Regions from separate parts of the Paenibacillus sp. N119s genome, predicted to be linked through region 3. Evidence: riboswitches for the same ligand, from Rfam matches in the RefSeq annotation. Region 3 holds a riboswitch; each other region holds the start of a gene.
What was found. A riboswitch is a leader RNA that binds a small molecule or an ion and turns the genes downstream of it on or off. The one in region 3 is predicted to bind glycine.

Region 1 (5,006 bases), on a different contig from region 3:
GGCACTATTACCGGCTATAGCACAGGGAAGGCGACAATTACAGGTAAATATGGCACGATGTCGGCTACGATTGCGGTGGATGTGGATCAGACGAATAAGCTGAAAGCCAGCGAAACTAATATTTTTCTCCGTTTGGATGAATCTAAGAAAATACAGGTATCTGCTGTGTACCCGGATGGAACGGTAACAGATATCACAGATAAAGCTACTTGGACATCAAGCGATGAAAAAATTGCAACAGTGAATAAAGGAACGATTATGGCCATTGGAGCGGGTTCGGCTACGGTGAACGCTAAGTATGGAGATAAGTCCGTTTCCATTAAAGCAGATGTCGAAACCTCTAGATTTCTGGATTTAAGCGAGGACAAGCTGAGCTTGAATGCTAAGGAATCCAAAAAGCTCAAGCTGACCGCAACCTATGTAACAGGGACGGAAGAAGATATCACAAGTAAAGCAGAGTGGAAGTCCAGTAATGAAGATGTTGCTTTTGTCAGCGGGGGAGAAGTCACAGGTTATAAAACAGGTGAGGCAACGATCACAGCTTCTTATGGCGGCAAAACAGCCACAGCTACCGTATCCGTAAACGTACCTGGTGATCTATCTTTGTCCTCTAAAGCGGCAACAATAGATATTAATGAGGATTATACTGCGACTCTGACGGCTACTTATGCGGACGGGCGTAAGGAAGATGTTACAAAGGATGCAGAATGGACTTCAAGTGCGGAAGATATTGCTTCTGTGTCCAAGGGAACGATTACGGGTAAAGCGACTGGTAAAGCAGTGATTACAGCGACCTACAATGGCAAAAAACTGACGATTAACGTGCAAGTAGGCCTTGTAGACCGTCTGGAAACCGATTCGCGTGTCATTGTGCTCGGTGCTCAGGAAACAAAGCAACTGAAAGTAACTGGCGTTAAGAGTGGCGGTACAAAAACAGATGTAACCAAGGATGCCACCTGGTCTACTAGCAACGTCAAGGTCGTTGAAGTTAGCGAAGGTTTGATTAAAGCGAATGCCAACGGTAAGGCAACGGTCACGGCTTCCTATGGCAAGCAAACCATTACGTTTACGGTAGAAGTAGACGTAGCGCAAAAGATTGAAGCGGATGCCATTGCGTTATCCCTCAAATCCGGAGACCAAAAAACCATTTCCATTGTGGTTAAATCCAGTGATGGTAAAGAAAAGGATGTTACGACCCAAGCGGAATGGAAAACCTCCAATTATAGGGTCGCCACTGTCAAAAAGGGTCAGGTTACCGCAGTTAGTTATGGTAAAGCTAACATTCAGGCGAAGTTCGGCGGGAAAGTGATCAGCGTGCCTGTAGATGTTGATACGCTTAAATATTTGCAAACGGACGAAGTCGCTTTGACCTTGAAGGCAGGGCAGCTGGCTAAGGTTACAGCTACAGCGACGTATAAGGATGAGTCGGAGAAGGATGTCTCCAAGCCGGCCGTCTGGTCCTCGTCCAGAATTATTGTTGCGACCGTCAAAGACGGTAACATTAAGGCACAGGGCAAGGGCAAAGCTGTAATTACCGTAAAATATGCAGGTAAAATGACGAAGGTACAGGTAACTGTCCAGTAATCTGTAATCGATTGAAAAGAAAAGGAGCAAGCATGTCGTCCCTAGACGTATGCTTGCTCCTTTATTTTTAAGGGCGAATTCTCTTTCCCTTGGAGAATGTAGGGGAGAAATATTCGTCTTGTTTTATAGAGGAAAAGTAGTTGGTTTAAGGCTTAGAAACTACGACTTATCTTTCTTGGCCAGTGTGTTGCGTGTAAGGGATTCGGTCAAACGCTTGCCAGTCGGTGTCTGGGCCAAGCCGCCTTTGGCGGTCTCGCGGTGCTTCGACGGCATCGCGCTGCCGACTTCAAGCATTACGTCAATGACTTCGTCAGACGGAATGGCGCTGCGCACTCCCGCCAAAGCCATATCCGCTGCGGCAAGTGCAGTCACGGCGCCCAGCCCGTTGCGCACGATGCACGGAATCTCGACGAGCCCGGCAACGGGGTCGCAAATCAGACCGAGCGTGTTCTTGAGCGCTAGGCCTACAGCGTGGACGGCCTGTTCAGGCGTGCCGCCGCGCAGCTCGACCATTGCACCGGCGGCCATCCCAATGGCTGATCCAATCTCAGCCTGACAGCCTCCCTCCGCGCCGGAAATGAAAGAATTGTTGGCGATGACGTAGCCAATAGCTCCGGCTGCGAACAAGCCGTACACCATATGCTCGTCATCCCAGCCGAACCGCTCCTGTGCACTAATGAACACGCCAGGGATGACGCCGCAAGAGCCAGCAGTGGGTGTGGCGACAATGCGTCCCATGGACGCATTCACCTCAGACACGGAGAGTGCATAAGCCATAGCGAGCGCGGAGGCGTCGCCGGAGCAGGTCTCCCCTGTCCGCAGATACTCGGCCAGACGCTTGCCGTCCCCGCCCGTCAATCCGCTGCGGGATACGGTATCTTGCGTCTGACCACGATGAACGGCTTCCTTCATGACTTCATAATAATCAGACATTTGGCGGAAGATTTCTTCTTCCGTTGTATTCGTCTCTTGTATTTGTTCTTGAATCATTAGGCGGCCAATCGTGGTGGATTCCTCAGCGCATATCGCGCTGATTTCATGCAGATGGCTAAACCGCATCGGATTCAGCTCCTTTTTTCAGATTAATCATTTTAATTTCATACATATGAGGTATAGAACGCAGTTTGGCAATCAGTTCAGCCGTAGGAGGACTGTCCGTTTCAATGGCGGTAAGTGCTTCACCATCCCGGCCTTTGCGATCCACATGCATATAAGCAATGTTAATGTCAGCAGCGCCTAGCGCTGAAGTCACCGCACCCAAAGTACCGGGCTTATCCGAGTGGAGAAGCACCAACGTAGGCAGTTCTCCGGTCAGGTTAACTCGGAATTCGTTGAGCTGCTGGACATGGATACTGCCGCCTCCGATGGAGGAGCCGAGCAGGGTGCGCTGATCCTCGCCTTTCCATAGCTCGAAACGGACGGTGTTTGGATGGGGCGCAGGGAGTCCGCTAACGGCAAATTCTACGGCCATTCCAGCCTGCTCCGCCCATTGCTCGGCATCGGGAATCCGATGATCGTCCGTATCGTAATTGAGCAGGCCTGCGATGAGTGCCAGGTCGGTACCGTGTCCTTTGTACGTGTCGGCGAAGGAGCCGTACAGTGTCATGCGGGCGCGGTCAGGCTGCGCCCCGAGCCAGTGCCGGGCAACGCGTGCAAGCCGCACCGCACCGGCGGTATGTGAGCTGGAGGGTCCGGTCATGGCCGGACCGATAATGGAAAATACATCTTTGAAACGCATGGTGTGGCCCCCTGTATGTTCTACTACCATAGTATATTGTATTTTCGCGTCTTTGCGCGGATATGACGGTTCCTGATGCTGACGTACGATGTGAGCACAAAAAAGGACAGGATAAGGAAATTTCCCTTATCTCTGTCCTCGTTACCTGAGAGTTTCGTGCGGTGTCCATACCGCCTTACCCCTTGGGTGGCTTGCGCTCTCTCCAGAGTTGCGTCAGATGACGATACATGGACCTGAGAGATTATCCGCCAGCCGGGCGCTGGCAGTTTGCTCCTTCGGTGCCGCCAGCGTGTAAGCCTCTGGACAGACTCTCCCGTCATCTTCATTCGCGTATACCGTTCTACATATCTCCCTTAGCGTAATGTATGCCGCGCTCGCTGTCAATCGCAGGGTTCGATTTTTACATAAACAGGTGTGTTTCCAATAAAAAAGATTAAAATTTACATAATTATGGATCAAACCAGGAAGGAATTAGAAGATTGATAGCTAATCTGATAGAGGACAAGTACATTTATGGAATTATAGGAGGGATATTGACGTATGGTAAAAGGCTTGCGGTTCACAGGTTCACGCTTGAAAGGAATGCTGCATCTGGCGGCGATCGTATCGCTGCTGATCGGCATCTTCGTTCCATTCGGTCAGGTCAAAGCAGAGGGAGCACTGACAGTAGCTGAAGCCCTTCAGCGTCAAGGCAGTGGAGGTACGGTGACGGTGGAAGGTTACATTGTTGGACATGCTACCGGATCGAAAACGGCTAATTTTTCTTCCCCGTTTGCGAATGATTTTAACGTACTGATTGCCGACCAGGCGAATGAACGTAGCACGTCCAACCTACTGGATGTGCAGCTGTCATCAGCGTACAGAGGACAATTTGGGCTAACAGGCCATCCTGAGCTGATCGGCATTAAAATTCGTGTGACAGGTACGCTTGGCACCTATAATAATTTTGGCGGAATAAAAAGTCCGAGCGCTGTGGAACTGGTGAATGGAAGCGAGCCGGGGGAACCTGGTAATCCAGGCGAGCCTAATCCTGGAAACCCGGGTCAGCCCGGTACGACATTGCCGGACGGCAAAGGTAAAAAAGTGCTGTTCGATAATACGCATGCACAGACGGCTGGGGCAGCAGATTGGGTCATTGACGGCGCCTTCTCTGATTTTGCTGATGGATTGCGTAATGTAGGCTTTACTGTGGACCAATTGAACCGCTATATTCCTTTTACTTTTGGGGAACAAGCCATAACCTATGACAAGCTGCGCCAATATGATGTGTTCATCATCGGTGAAGCGAATGTTCCATTTAAAGCTTCCGAGCAGGCGGCTTTGCTACAATACGTGAATAACGGGGGAAGTGTCTTCTTCATCTCCGACCACTATAATGCGGACCGCAACAAAAACCGTTGGGATGCCTCCGAGGTTATGAATGGCTACCGTCGTGGAGCCTATACTAATCCGGCAAAAGGCATGACTGCAGAAGAAGCAGCATCACCGGCGATGCAAGGATTGACTAGCTCTGATTGGCTGGCAACCAACTTTGGCGTTCGTTTCCGCTATAATGCGCTTGGCGACGTGAATGCTACGGACATTGTAGCTGCAGATCAATCTTTTGGCATTACCAAGGGTGTACGTTCAATTGCCATGCATGCGGGTTCTACGCTGGCTATTATTGATCCTACCAAAGCGAAAG
Region 2 (5,006 bases), on a different contig from region 3:
AGCCGGGAACATCCTGCCATGGAAAACTACCCTGAAATGCCAACGCGAGTGTAACTGCCGGATTCAAATGCGCTCCGCTGATTTGACCGACCGCATACACTGCAATAGCTACCGCAAGCCCCCATCCCATTCCAATTACAATCCAGCCGGAAGCGTGAGCAAATGACTTTTTCAGGGACACCCCTGCGCACACTCCGCCACCTAGGGCAATGAGAATCATTGTCCCTATGAATTCGGCTGCGTATGGCGACATACAACCAACCTCCTCAATAGATCATCCGATTCTGATCGTTTTCATCGCGCAAAAAAGGAAAGCCATCACAAACCAACCCTGTGCTGTACCATGGGATGTCTGCGTGGCTCTCTTGTCTCCGTCACGATTATTAACTTAAATTTGATATTATATAAGCATGTAAGCGATGTCAACTACGGATTTACGTCTTCTCATATTCTAAAATAATCGTTGACCATGTTAGACTGCCCGATTTATGATGTGAAAAAATGGCTGAATGTAAAGATTTCAGGATGAATACGACACTCCCAAACTTGATGAAGAAGGGAAGAATGTTATGCTGAAATTTCTGCAAAAAATCGGAAAGTCGTTAATGCTTCCAGTGGCTACCTTACCCGCCGCAGGGATTTTGCAAGGGCTAGCTCTCATTAATTATGAAACGGACATTCCACTTGGTTCTGGAATCGGTGGATTTCTGAATCATTATGTCACTCCTTTTCTGAACGAAGGGGCGGGTGCAATCTTCGGCAACTTGGCGCTCATTTTCTCCATCGGTGTTGCTATTGGTCTGGCAGGTGATGCGGTAGCCGCACTTTCGGCAGTCATTGCCTATTTGGTGCTAACCCGTATTTTGGCAGCAGTACCGGGTATATTTGCGTATATTCCCGACGATGTCAAACTGGATATGGGCGTATTGGGCGGTATTTTTATCGGCGGATGGTCTGCTTTTTTATTCAAAAAATATCACAATATTCAACTTCCAGACTGGCTTGGATTTTTTTCAGGCAAACGTTTTGTACCCATGATTACAGCCTTTACGACCATGATTCTGGCCATTCTGCTCGGCATGATCTGGAGTCCGATACAAGATGGAATTGCAGCCTTCGGCAACTGGATAGTCGGCTTTGGCGGAGTCGGATCCATGGTGTTCATGATTGCCAATCGACTACTGATCCCGCTCGGTCTGCACCATGTGTTGAACTCAATCGCATGGTTTCAAATTGGTGACTATACCAATGCAGCAGGTGAAGTCGTTCATGGTGACCTGACGCGTTTTTTTGCAGGCGATGCATCGGCAGGTATGTTTATGTCTGGCTTCTTCCCCATTATGATGTTTGCTCTGCCAGCAGCGGCTCTCGCATTCATCCATACAGCTAGGCCGGAAAAACGTAAAGCGGTCGCTTCCATTTTCATCGGTTCTGCGCTGGCATCGTTCCTCACTGGAATTACTGAACCCCTCGAATTTTCGTTTATGTTCATTGCGCCATTACTTTACGGCGTTCATGCTCTGCTGACAGGGCTAAGCGGTCTGGTCGTATACCTACTAGATGTCAAGCTTGGCTTTTCTTTTTCAGCAGGACTCATTGACTATCTGGTCAATATGAAGCTCTCCACCCACCCATTGCGAATGATCCCAATCGGGCTTGTCTTCGCCTTCGTTTATTACTTTCTGTTCCGCTTCATCATTCTCAAATTCAACCTAAAGACTCCCGGGCGTGAAGACGATATAGATGATGATCTCCTGTCTAAGACTAACGAATCCGTACCTGCTGGAAAGGCGAGCACCTCATCCAACACTCCGTCCAGTCAGGCAGACAAGATCCTAGCCTATCTCGGCGGTTCAGATAATATCCAAAGCATTGATGCCTGTATCACGCGGCTACGCCTTGTCGTCAAAGACGACAAAGCGGTTAACGATCAAGCTCTTAAGCAGCTCGGAGCATCGGGGATCATCAGATTGGGGAACGGTACCCTGCAGGTTATTTTCGGTACTCGGTCCGAAGCTCTGAAAGATGAGATACAACGATTAATGTCATAAGCTAATCCCCTGACTTAAACACGTGCGATCTTCCTATAACAGAAGTTGTTCTCCGGCTGCCATGTAATCATCCCACGTACGGATAGAGGATGATATTCCTCATGTTGGCGATAACATTCAAAAGGGAGTACCCTCAAGCCTGTGATGGCTGAGAGCACCCCTTTTAGTATTTATGAATTAACTGTTTGTCCTTTTTCTTCTACTTGGATAGCAGCCCCTACATTGGCACCTGCAAGAATCCCTTTTTTCTTATTAGGATACAAAGTATTCATATAAGTGCGAGTTTCGGCGACTACAATTCCTGACAAGCCGAGCAATGCAATCAGGTTCGGAAAAGCCATCATTGCGTTAAAAATATCTGCCAGCAGCCAGATGGCATCGAGCTTGATGAACGCGCCTCCGGCAACCAGTATAATAAACAGATAACGGTATGGTTTAATCCACTTGACCCCAAGCAAATATTCAACACAGCGTTCCCCGTAGTAGTTCCAGCCAAGTATCGTTGTGAACGCAAATAAAATAAGGCTAATCGTCACGAGCTCTGCTCCAGCCGGAAAGGCACTGGAAAACGCATGTTGAGTCATCAGACCTCCATCATCATTTCCACTCCATATTCCCGTAACCAGCAATGTAAATCCTGTCAAATTACAAATAATCATCGTATCGATAAAAACGCCCGTCATGGATATTAGCCCTTGTTCTGCGGGCCATTTTGTCTTAGCTGCTGCTGCTGCGATTGGCGCACTTCCCAAACCGGCTTCATTTGCAAAGATCCCTCTGGCAACTCCGCTTCGCATTGCCAGCATAATCGTGGCTCCGGCAAAACCACCCGCCGCAGATGTTGTCGAGAAAGCCCCTTGTAATACTAGCGCGATCGCATGAGGAAGCTCTCCTGCAAACTTAATGAGTACGATTAAACAAACCACGATATAGAGCCCCGACATGAATGGAACAATCTTTGTGGATACCTTGGCGATACTTTTGAGTCCTCCAATCGTAACAACAGCCGTCAACACTGAAATAATGATTGCTGTAACTACTGTTGGCACGCCAAAGCTACTCTCCGTAGAAGAAACGATAGCCTTTACTTGCGGAAAAGTACCGATTCCAAATAATGCTACAAGAATACCAGAAAAGGCAAACAACATCGCCAGCGGCTTGAAACGGCGGCCAAGCCCGTTTTCAATATAATACATCGGACCACCCGAAAATTGTCCGTTCCGGTCTTTAACACGGTATTTAACGGATAATAACCCTTCCGCATATTTGGTTGCCATCCCGAAAAAAGCTGCAACCAGCATCCAGAATAATGAACCGGGCCCACCCAATTTGATCGCTGTTGCGACACCGACGATACTTCCTGTACCTACAGTAGCTGCGAGTGCCGTACTCAATGCTCCAAAGCTACTGACATCCCCGCTGCCTTCGTCCGGCGCTTTACCAATTAGCTTGAGCGCTAAAGGCAATCGAATAATCTGAAGCATCTTCAGACGGATCGTTAGCCACAACCCAGTGCCCATGACGAGAATTAGAAGCGGCGCTCCCCACATCCAACTGTCAATCGTTTCCAATAAATGTACCAAATTCATTTCAACCCGCTCCTCCAGCATATTAAAAAACAAAAAAGAGTCAAATCCGTTGATTCGACTCCTGGAGAGGTTAAAGGCACGAAAAATAAACCAATTTGTACAGGATTTTATCTCTAAAAAGCCTAGAGTATTCCCTGTCACAGGTTATTCGCGTCTCTGTCCTTTTGCCTGAGAGTTTAAGCAGATGTTATTCTGCGGTGCACCTTCGGCGCCCAATTAAGGGTCTCTCCAGAGTTCTGTCCGTTTACGGTCCCCGCATATTGCTGTAACCAGCCTTAGCACCTGAGAGTTTTGCCCCTTCGGTCGGAATTTTCATTCCATCTCCCGCAAACATCAACCAGACATATGAAATTTTTATTTATTATACAGAAAACTTTCAGCTTATTACAAGTGAAAAATTTGTGAAGTCCAACGATAAACTTACAATCCTTGAATCAATATCTCCCGGCAACCGTTCTCCTTTGAAATGCATTAATAGATGCTTTAAAATAGACGTAATGCCCTCATGAGCATCCTAATTGTTGTAACGCGTTTCATATCAAGTATTTTTTTCTTATGTGAGGAGAAGCATCATGTCGAATCTTGATCAAATTGCAAAACTGGCGGGCTTTTCCAAGGCTACGGTATCCAGAGTGTTAAATCAGTCCCCACATGTAAGCCAAGAAACCAGAGCTAAAATATTAAAAATCATGCAGGAGCTGGATTATGTTCCTAATCGAAATGCGATTTCTCTATCCAAGGGTCAGACGCTCCAGATTGGCATCATTACTTCAACTATTAATGAAATTGTTCTGGCCTTTCTGGACAGCTTTGTGGAAATCGCTGGACAATATGAATTCCAAACCATTATTTATACTTCGGGAGAAGACAAGAAGAAGGAGCTTCAGGCTTTCGAGGATTTAAAAAGAAAAAGAGTCGATGCGCTGGTCATCATTTCCTGCGTGAATGACACTGATTTTTTGAGTACCTATTGCAAATATGGCCCCATTGTGGCCTGGCAACGAATGGAGCATACTGATATTCGTTCCGTCGCTATGGATCAGTATGAAGGATACATGCTAGCACTAAAGCATTTGATACAAAAAGGCTATACTCGTATAGCCAATGCCTTTGGTCGTCCAAGCAGCATTAATACCCACAGTAGACAACGAGCTTATAAGCAGATCATGAATGAGCACAATCTGCCAGTGCGGCCGCATTGGAACTATTCTTCTATTTATAACATTCGTGATGGCGAACAGGTCGTACGTAATTTGTTACAGCATCGGGAGGCATTTCCGGAGGCTATTTTGTGTGCTAACGATTATGTAGCCGTGGGCATTCTCTGCGAAGCGCGCAGACAAAAGCTGAGGGTACCGGAAGATCT
Region 3 (5,006 bases):
CAACGTAGCCAGATCGTTTTGGAGCGTATACAGCAGCTCCATAGCACCCTGGATGCTACCCTCCGGCTGATAGGGATGGATTTTAGCAAAGCCTGCGTAACGGGCGACATCCTCGTTCACCTTCGGGTTGTATTTCATCGTACAGGAGCCAAGCGGATAAAATCCGTTGTCGACGCCAAAATTACGCTGGGACAGGGCGGTATAATGGCGAATAACATCTACTTCGTATACCTCGGGTAGTGCCGCAGGCTCGCTGCGCAGCGCGTAATCTGGCAAAAGCTCTGCTACCGGGCGACGAGGGACATCGCACTCAGGAAGGGAATAGGCGATGCGACCCGGACGGCTCAATTCAAAAATGAGCGCCTGATCGTGTTCCTGCAACAGCTCTTGTTTCTGATCCTGTCCGGCGTGTGTCATAGCAATCCCTCCAAGGTGTGTACAAATTGGTCGATCTCTTCTTTGGTTCTTTGCTCCGTTACGGCAATCAGCATATGACCAGCAAGCTCCGGATAGTCCCGGCCCAAATCATAGCCTGCAATAAATCCGGCAGCCAGCAGATTGTCCTGAAGTTTGCTCATATCTGTGCCTTCAGGCAGTCTAAGGGCAAACTCATTAAAGGTCGGTGCATGAAACGAGGCAGTTATGCCTTTCAAGCTCAGCAATTGCTCTAATGCGTAGCGACTTTTATGCACATTCAGCTCGGCTACTTCCTGGATACCCTGTCTTCCCATGACGGACAAGTACACTGATGCCGTTAAAGCAAGCAACGCTTGATTGGAGCAAATGTTAGAGGTAGCCTTTTCGCGGCGGATATGCTGTTCTCTCGCTTGCAAGGTCAGCACGAAACCGCGTTTGCCGTTACGGTCTGTGGTTTGGCCTACAATACGACCAGGGATACGGCGCATATGCGCCTGTGAAACGGCAAAGTAACCGCAGGTCGGACCGCCGAGGGAGGACGAGATCCCAAGCGGCTGCGCGTCGCCTACCACAATATCTGCGCCTTGCTTGCCAGGCGCCTCCAATAAGCCAAGCGCCAGTGGGTTGGCACTGACAACCATAAGCCCTTGCTGCGCATGGATGAGGTCAGCCATCGGCTTCAAATTTTCGACGGCTCCGAAAAAGTTGGGGCTCTGAACCAAAACAGCCGCTGTCTGTTCCGATATAGCTGCGGCTAGCGCATCGACATCCGTTACGCCGTCTGAACAGCCAATCTCCACGATGTCCAAATCCAATCCGCGTGCATAGGCTGCCAATACCTGACGTGCCTCTGGATGGACAGACCTTGATACGATGAGCTGTTTACGGCGCGTGGCTGCGGTAGCCAATGAGCCTGCTTCCGCCAGAGCTGTCGCCCCATCGTACATACTGGCATTAGCTACAGCCATGCCTGTCAATTCGCAAATATACGACTGGAACTCGAAGATGGCTTGCAGCTCGCCCTGGCTTACTTCCGGCTGATAAGGGGTATAGGCTGTGTAAAATTCGGATCGTGAGGTGATGTGTTGGATAACGGACGGAATATGATGATCATAAATGCCTGCACCAAGAAAGCTGGCATGTGTATCTGTATTGGCATTGTGTCCGGCCAGTCTGGCCATGTGGCGGGTTAAGGCTCTTTCGTCGAGCCGAGAGGAAAGAGGGAGTTCTCCTTGGTATCGAATAGCCTCTGGAATGTCACTAAATAGCTCATCAATGGATGATACGCCTACCACACGCAGCATTTCGGTTTGGTCTTGTTCGGTCATGGGGAGATAGCGATGCTGCTTCATAGGTTCTGGCTCCTTTCGAAAAGCAAAATTTAGATAATAAATTAGCTAATACATAAACGGAATTGGAAAATCCAGAATTTCATATACGATATGATCGTTTTTTCAGGAATGAAGAGAGTTTAAGATCAGCGTGGCCGTTTATAAAAGGGGGCTGCGACCACCTCCGCACGTAGGCGTTTACCACGAATTTCGACCTCCAGCGGTGTAGATAGGGTACTATAACGACTGTCCACCAGGGCCAGCCCTAGATTGCGCTTCAAGGTGGGCGATTGGGTGCCGGTGGTGACCTCACCGATGTGTTGGCCTTCAGCAAATACCGGATAATGAGCGCGCGGGATGCCGCGGTCCATCATTTCCAGCCCAATCAACTTGCGAGGAATTCCTTGTTCTTTCTGGCGTTGCAGTGCTTCCCTGCCGATAAAATCTCCTTTGTTCAGCTTGACGAAGAAACCTAAACCAGCCTCAAGCGGTGAAATGGTCGCAGATAACTCTTGCCCGTACAGCGGCAGCCGCGCCTCAAAGCGCAGCGTATCGCGAGCACCAAGTCCAGCAGGAATCAGCCCATACGACTCACCGCAACGAAGCAAACCATCCCAGACGGCAGGTGCTTCCTCAGCAGGTATATAAAATTCAAAGCCGTCTTCGCCGGTATATCCGGTTCGCGAGACAAGCGCTTTTGCTCCAAACAATTGCACGTTCTCCTGGAATCGGAAAGATGCCAGATTCGTTATATCTGTATCTGTTGCGGCAGCGGCAATACGTGCTGCTTCTGGTCCTTGCAATGCCAGCAATGCTATTGCGTCAGACACATTCTCCAGATGAACCGATGCAGGTGCGTGGCGAATAAGCCAATCCCAATCTTTGTCGATGTTGGAAGCATTCACAACGAGCATGTAGCGCTCTGGTCCTTTGCGATATACAAGCAAGTCATCCACTACGCCTCCGTCGGGGTAACAAAGGAGTGAATATTGTGCCTGACCCGGTTCCAACTGGCTGACATCATTTGTGGTTACTCGCTGCAAAAAAGCCTCGGCTTCTTTGCCCTCAACCAAAAACTCGCCCATATGCGAGACATCGAATAAACCCGCGCGTTGGCGGACGGCCTCATGTTCTTTTTGGATGCCGCTAAACTGAACGGGGAGCTCCCATCCGCCAAAGTCAATACAACGAACTCCGGGTTGCGTCCCGTAGGACGAATATAGTGGTGTTCTTCGCAAATTAGACATTTTTCCACTCCTATCCAGTGTAATCGGCCAAAACAAAAAGACAGGCTGAAAGAAACGTATAGACGGCGGTCCATACTCTTTTTTCAGCTCTGTCCTTGATACCAGAAAGTTACCCCGGCATGTACCGGGTTTCCCCTTGGGTGATCCGCTCTAATCGCGAATGCTCTCCAGAGATGCGTCCGGCAGAGGTCCTTTTGCCTGAGAGATTCACCTGCAATGCAAGTTTACTCCTTCGGCGCTACCTTTTGGATCAATGGTATGCTACCCGGTCTTGCAGGTAACAACTTGGATCCGATTCGCGTGCATAACTGTCTCACAAACGACAACAGCTATGAGAATCCTTTTGGCAGTCTCTCCCTCCGCGTTCATCCGCGTTTGCAGTTGTCGATGTATTTCCAAAAGCATTTGCTATAACCCATTAATACGCAAATTCATTCAAAATGTCAATAAAAATGTCATATGAAACAATATGAAAAACATTTAATGTATAAATAAGGATATGTAAGCGTTTGTTACAAGTTATTATTTTTGATAGACTATGCTATATAGGTTGGTATGAAGTATTTTTGTTAGTATTATTGACATGGATGTTCTTGTTGTCATAATCTTAACCTGTCTAATACAAGTGATCAAAAGCATTTTATTCATGTGGAAATGAGGCGAAACGGATGAGTGAAGTGAAACAGGAACTTTGGTATACAGACGAACATGAGTGGGTTCAGCGCACAGCGAATGGAACGTTGCGAATCGGCATTACAGACTTTGCACAGCATCAACTGGGTGATATTGTTTTTGTGGAATTACCTGGGGTGGGAACAACGATTGAACAGGGGGCGGAGGTCGGCACAATTGAATCGGTGAAGACAGTCTCCGATCTTTTTGCCCCGGTGGCGGGAACCGTTATGAAAGTGAATGAAGCTCTGGAAAGCACACCTGAACTGGTGAATGAATCTCCCTATGAAAAGGGTTGGATGATCGAAGTAGAATTGAACAATGATGTCGAGGAAGCTGTGGGCAAGCTGCTGTCTGCGGAGCAGTACGAACAGTTGATTTCAGATGAGCAGTAATAAGTAATACAGCATGAATTACTACCTTTTATTTTGATTTTCTGTATGGATCTTGAATTAAATAAGAGCATCGTGAGTCCGCTCGGTTTTTGTATAAAATAGTCGCTATGATCTGACATAGCGGCTATTTTTTTGTTGTTTTTTAGAAGGCGTAATTACGTCACTTCCTCAGATTTAGAAGGGTGTCCCATTAAAAAATATGCAGATTTACAACCATGTTTTTTCGACTAATTTCTATTGTTATCGGCCATATTAAGAAGAATTATGCAGGTATAATGCCTTGGCGTTACTTTAAATTTAAATGTTGTCATCAACGTTCATGACGAAAGTACGTTTTCATTTCGTTGATGAAGATAGCGCTGTCATTTAGTATGAATTTTAAGAAAAGGTAGTGATGCTATTTACTCACAAGGAGGATATGAATATGAGCACAGTGGACACAAAGTCCAGTTCAAGCGGTGGCGCTCGTGTCGCCGTACAACGTTTTGGCCGTTTTCTCAGCGGTATGGTTATGCCGAATATGGGAGCCTTTATTGCGTGGGGATTAATTACAGCACTCTTTATTCCGACCGGGTGGTTCCCGAACGAGGGTTTTGCACAACTGGTTGATCCAATGAAAAATTATTTGCTGCCGCTGTTAATTGGTTATACAGGAGGCACAATGATTCACGGACAGCGTGGAGGTGTGATCGGTGCCATTATGACGATGGGTGTCATTGTGGGGGCCGATATCCCGATGTTCCTGGGCGCAATGGTAGCTGGTCCGCTGGCTGCATGGATATTGAAGAAGTTCGATAAGGCCGTTGAAGGCAAAGTCAAATCCGGTTTTGAAATGCTGGTCAATAATTTCTCGGCTGGGATTATCGGTGCCATTCTAGCACTACTCGCTCATGTGGGCATCGGTCCGGTCGTACAAACCATCAGCCAAGTATTGTCGGCAGGGG

Region 1: it holds a riboswitch for glycine, as region 3 does, so the genes downstream of both, sdaAB (L-serine ammonia-lyase, iron-sulfur-dependent subunit beta) here and gcvT (glycine cleavage system aminomethyltransferase GcvT) in region 3, are expected to answer to the same signal.
Region 2: it holds a riboswitch for glycine, as region 3 does, so the genes downstream of both, AC5V8P_RS04535 (alanine/glycine:cation symporter family protein) here and gcvT (glycine cleavage system aminomethyltransferase GcvT) in region 3, are expected to answer to the same signal.

The regions. Positions count from the first base shown of each region.
Region 1 is NZ_JCAJRU010000009.1:40,105-45,110, reverse strand. Features, by position in the region: gene AC5V8P_RS02585 (Ig-like domain-containing protein) at 1-1,584, shown strand, start outside; gene sdaAA (L-serine ammonia-lyase, iron-sulfur-dependent, subunit alpha) at 1,744-2,643, opposite strand; gene sdaAB (L-serine ammonia-lyase, iron-sulfur-dependent subunit beta) at 2,633-3,322, opposite strand; glycine riboswitch at 3,534-3,648, opposite strand; gene AC5V8P_RS02570 (DUF6359 domain-containing protein) at 3,863-5,006, shown strand, end outside.
Region 2 is NZ_JCAJRU010000019.1:23,503-28,508, reverse strand. Features, by position in the region: gene AC5V8P_RS04545 (MIP/aquaporin family protein) at 1-253, opposite strand, end outside; gene AC5V8P_RS04540 (PTS transporter subunit EIIC) at 570-2,051, shown strand; gene AC5V8P_RS04535 (alanine/glycine:cation symporter family protein) at 2,222-3,640, opposite strand; glycine riboswitch at 3,787-3,882, opposite strand; glycine riboswitch at 3,901-3,977, opposite strand; gene AC5V8P_RS04530 (LacI family DNA-binding transcriptional regulator) at 4,213-5,006, shown strand, end outside.
Region 3 is NZ_JCAJRU010000268.1:1,386-6,391, forward strand. Features, by position in the region: gene gcvPB (aminomethyl-transferring glycine dehydrogenase subunit GcvPB) at 1-417, opposite strand, end outside; gene gcvPA (aminomethyl-transferring glycine dehydrogenase subunit GcvPA) at 414-1,769, opposite strand; gene gcvT (glycine cleavage system aminomethyltransferase GcvT) at 1,895-2,995, opposite strand; glycine riboswitch at 3,075-3,171, opposite strand; glycine riboswitch at 3,172-3,271, opposite strand; gene gcvH (glycine cleavage system protein GcvH) at 3,664-4,062, shown strand; partial or broken gene AC5V8P_RS22295 (PTS transporter subunit EIIC) at 4,487-5,006, shown strand, end outside.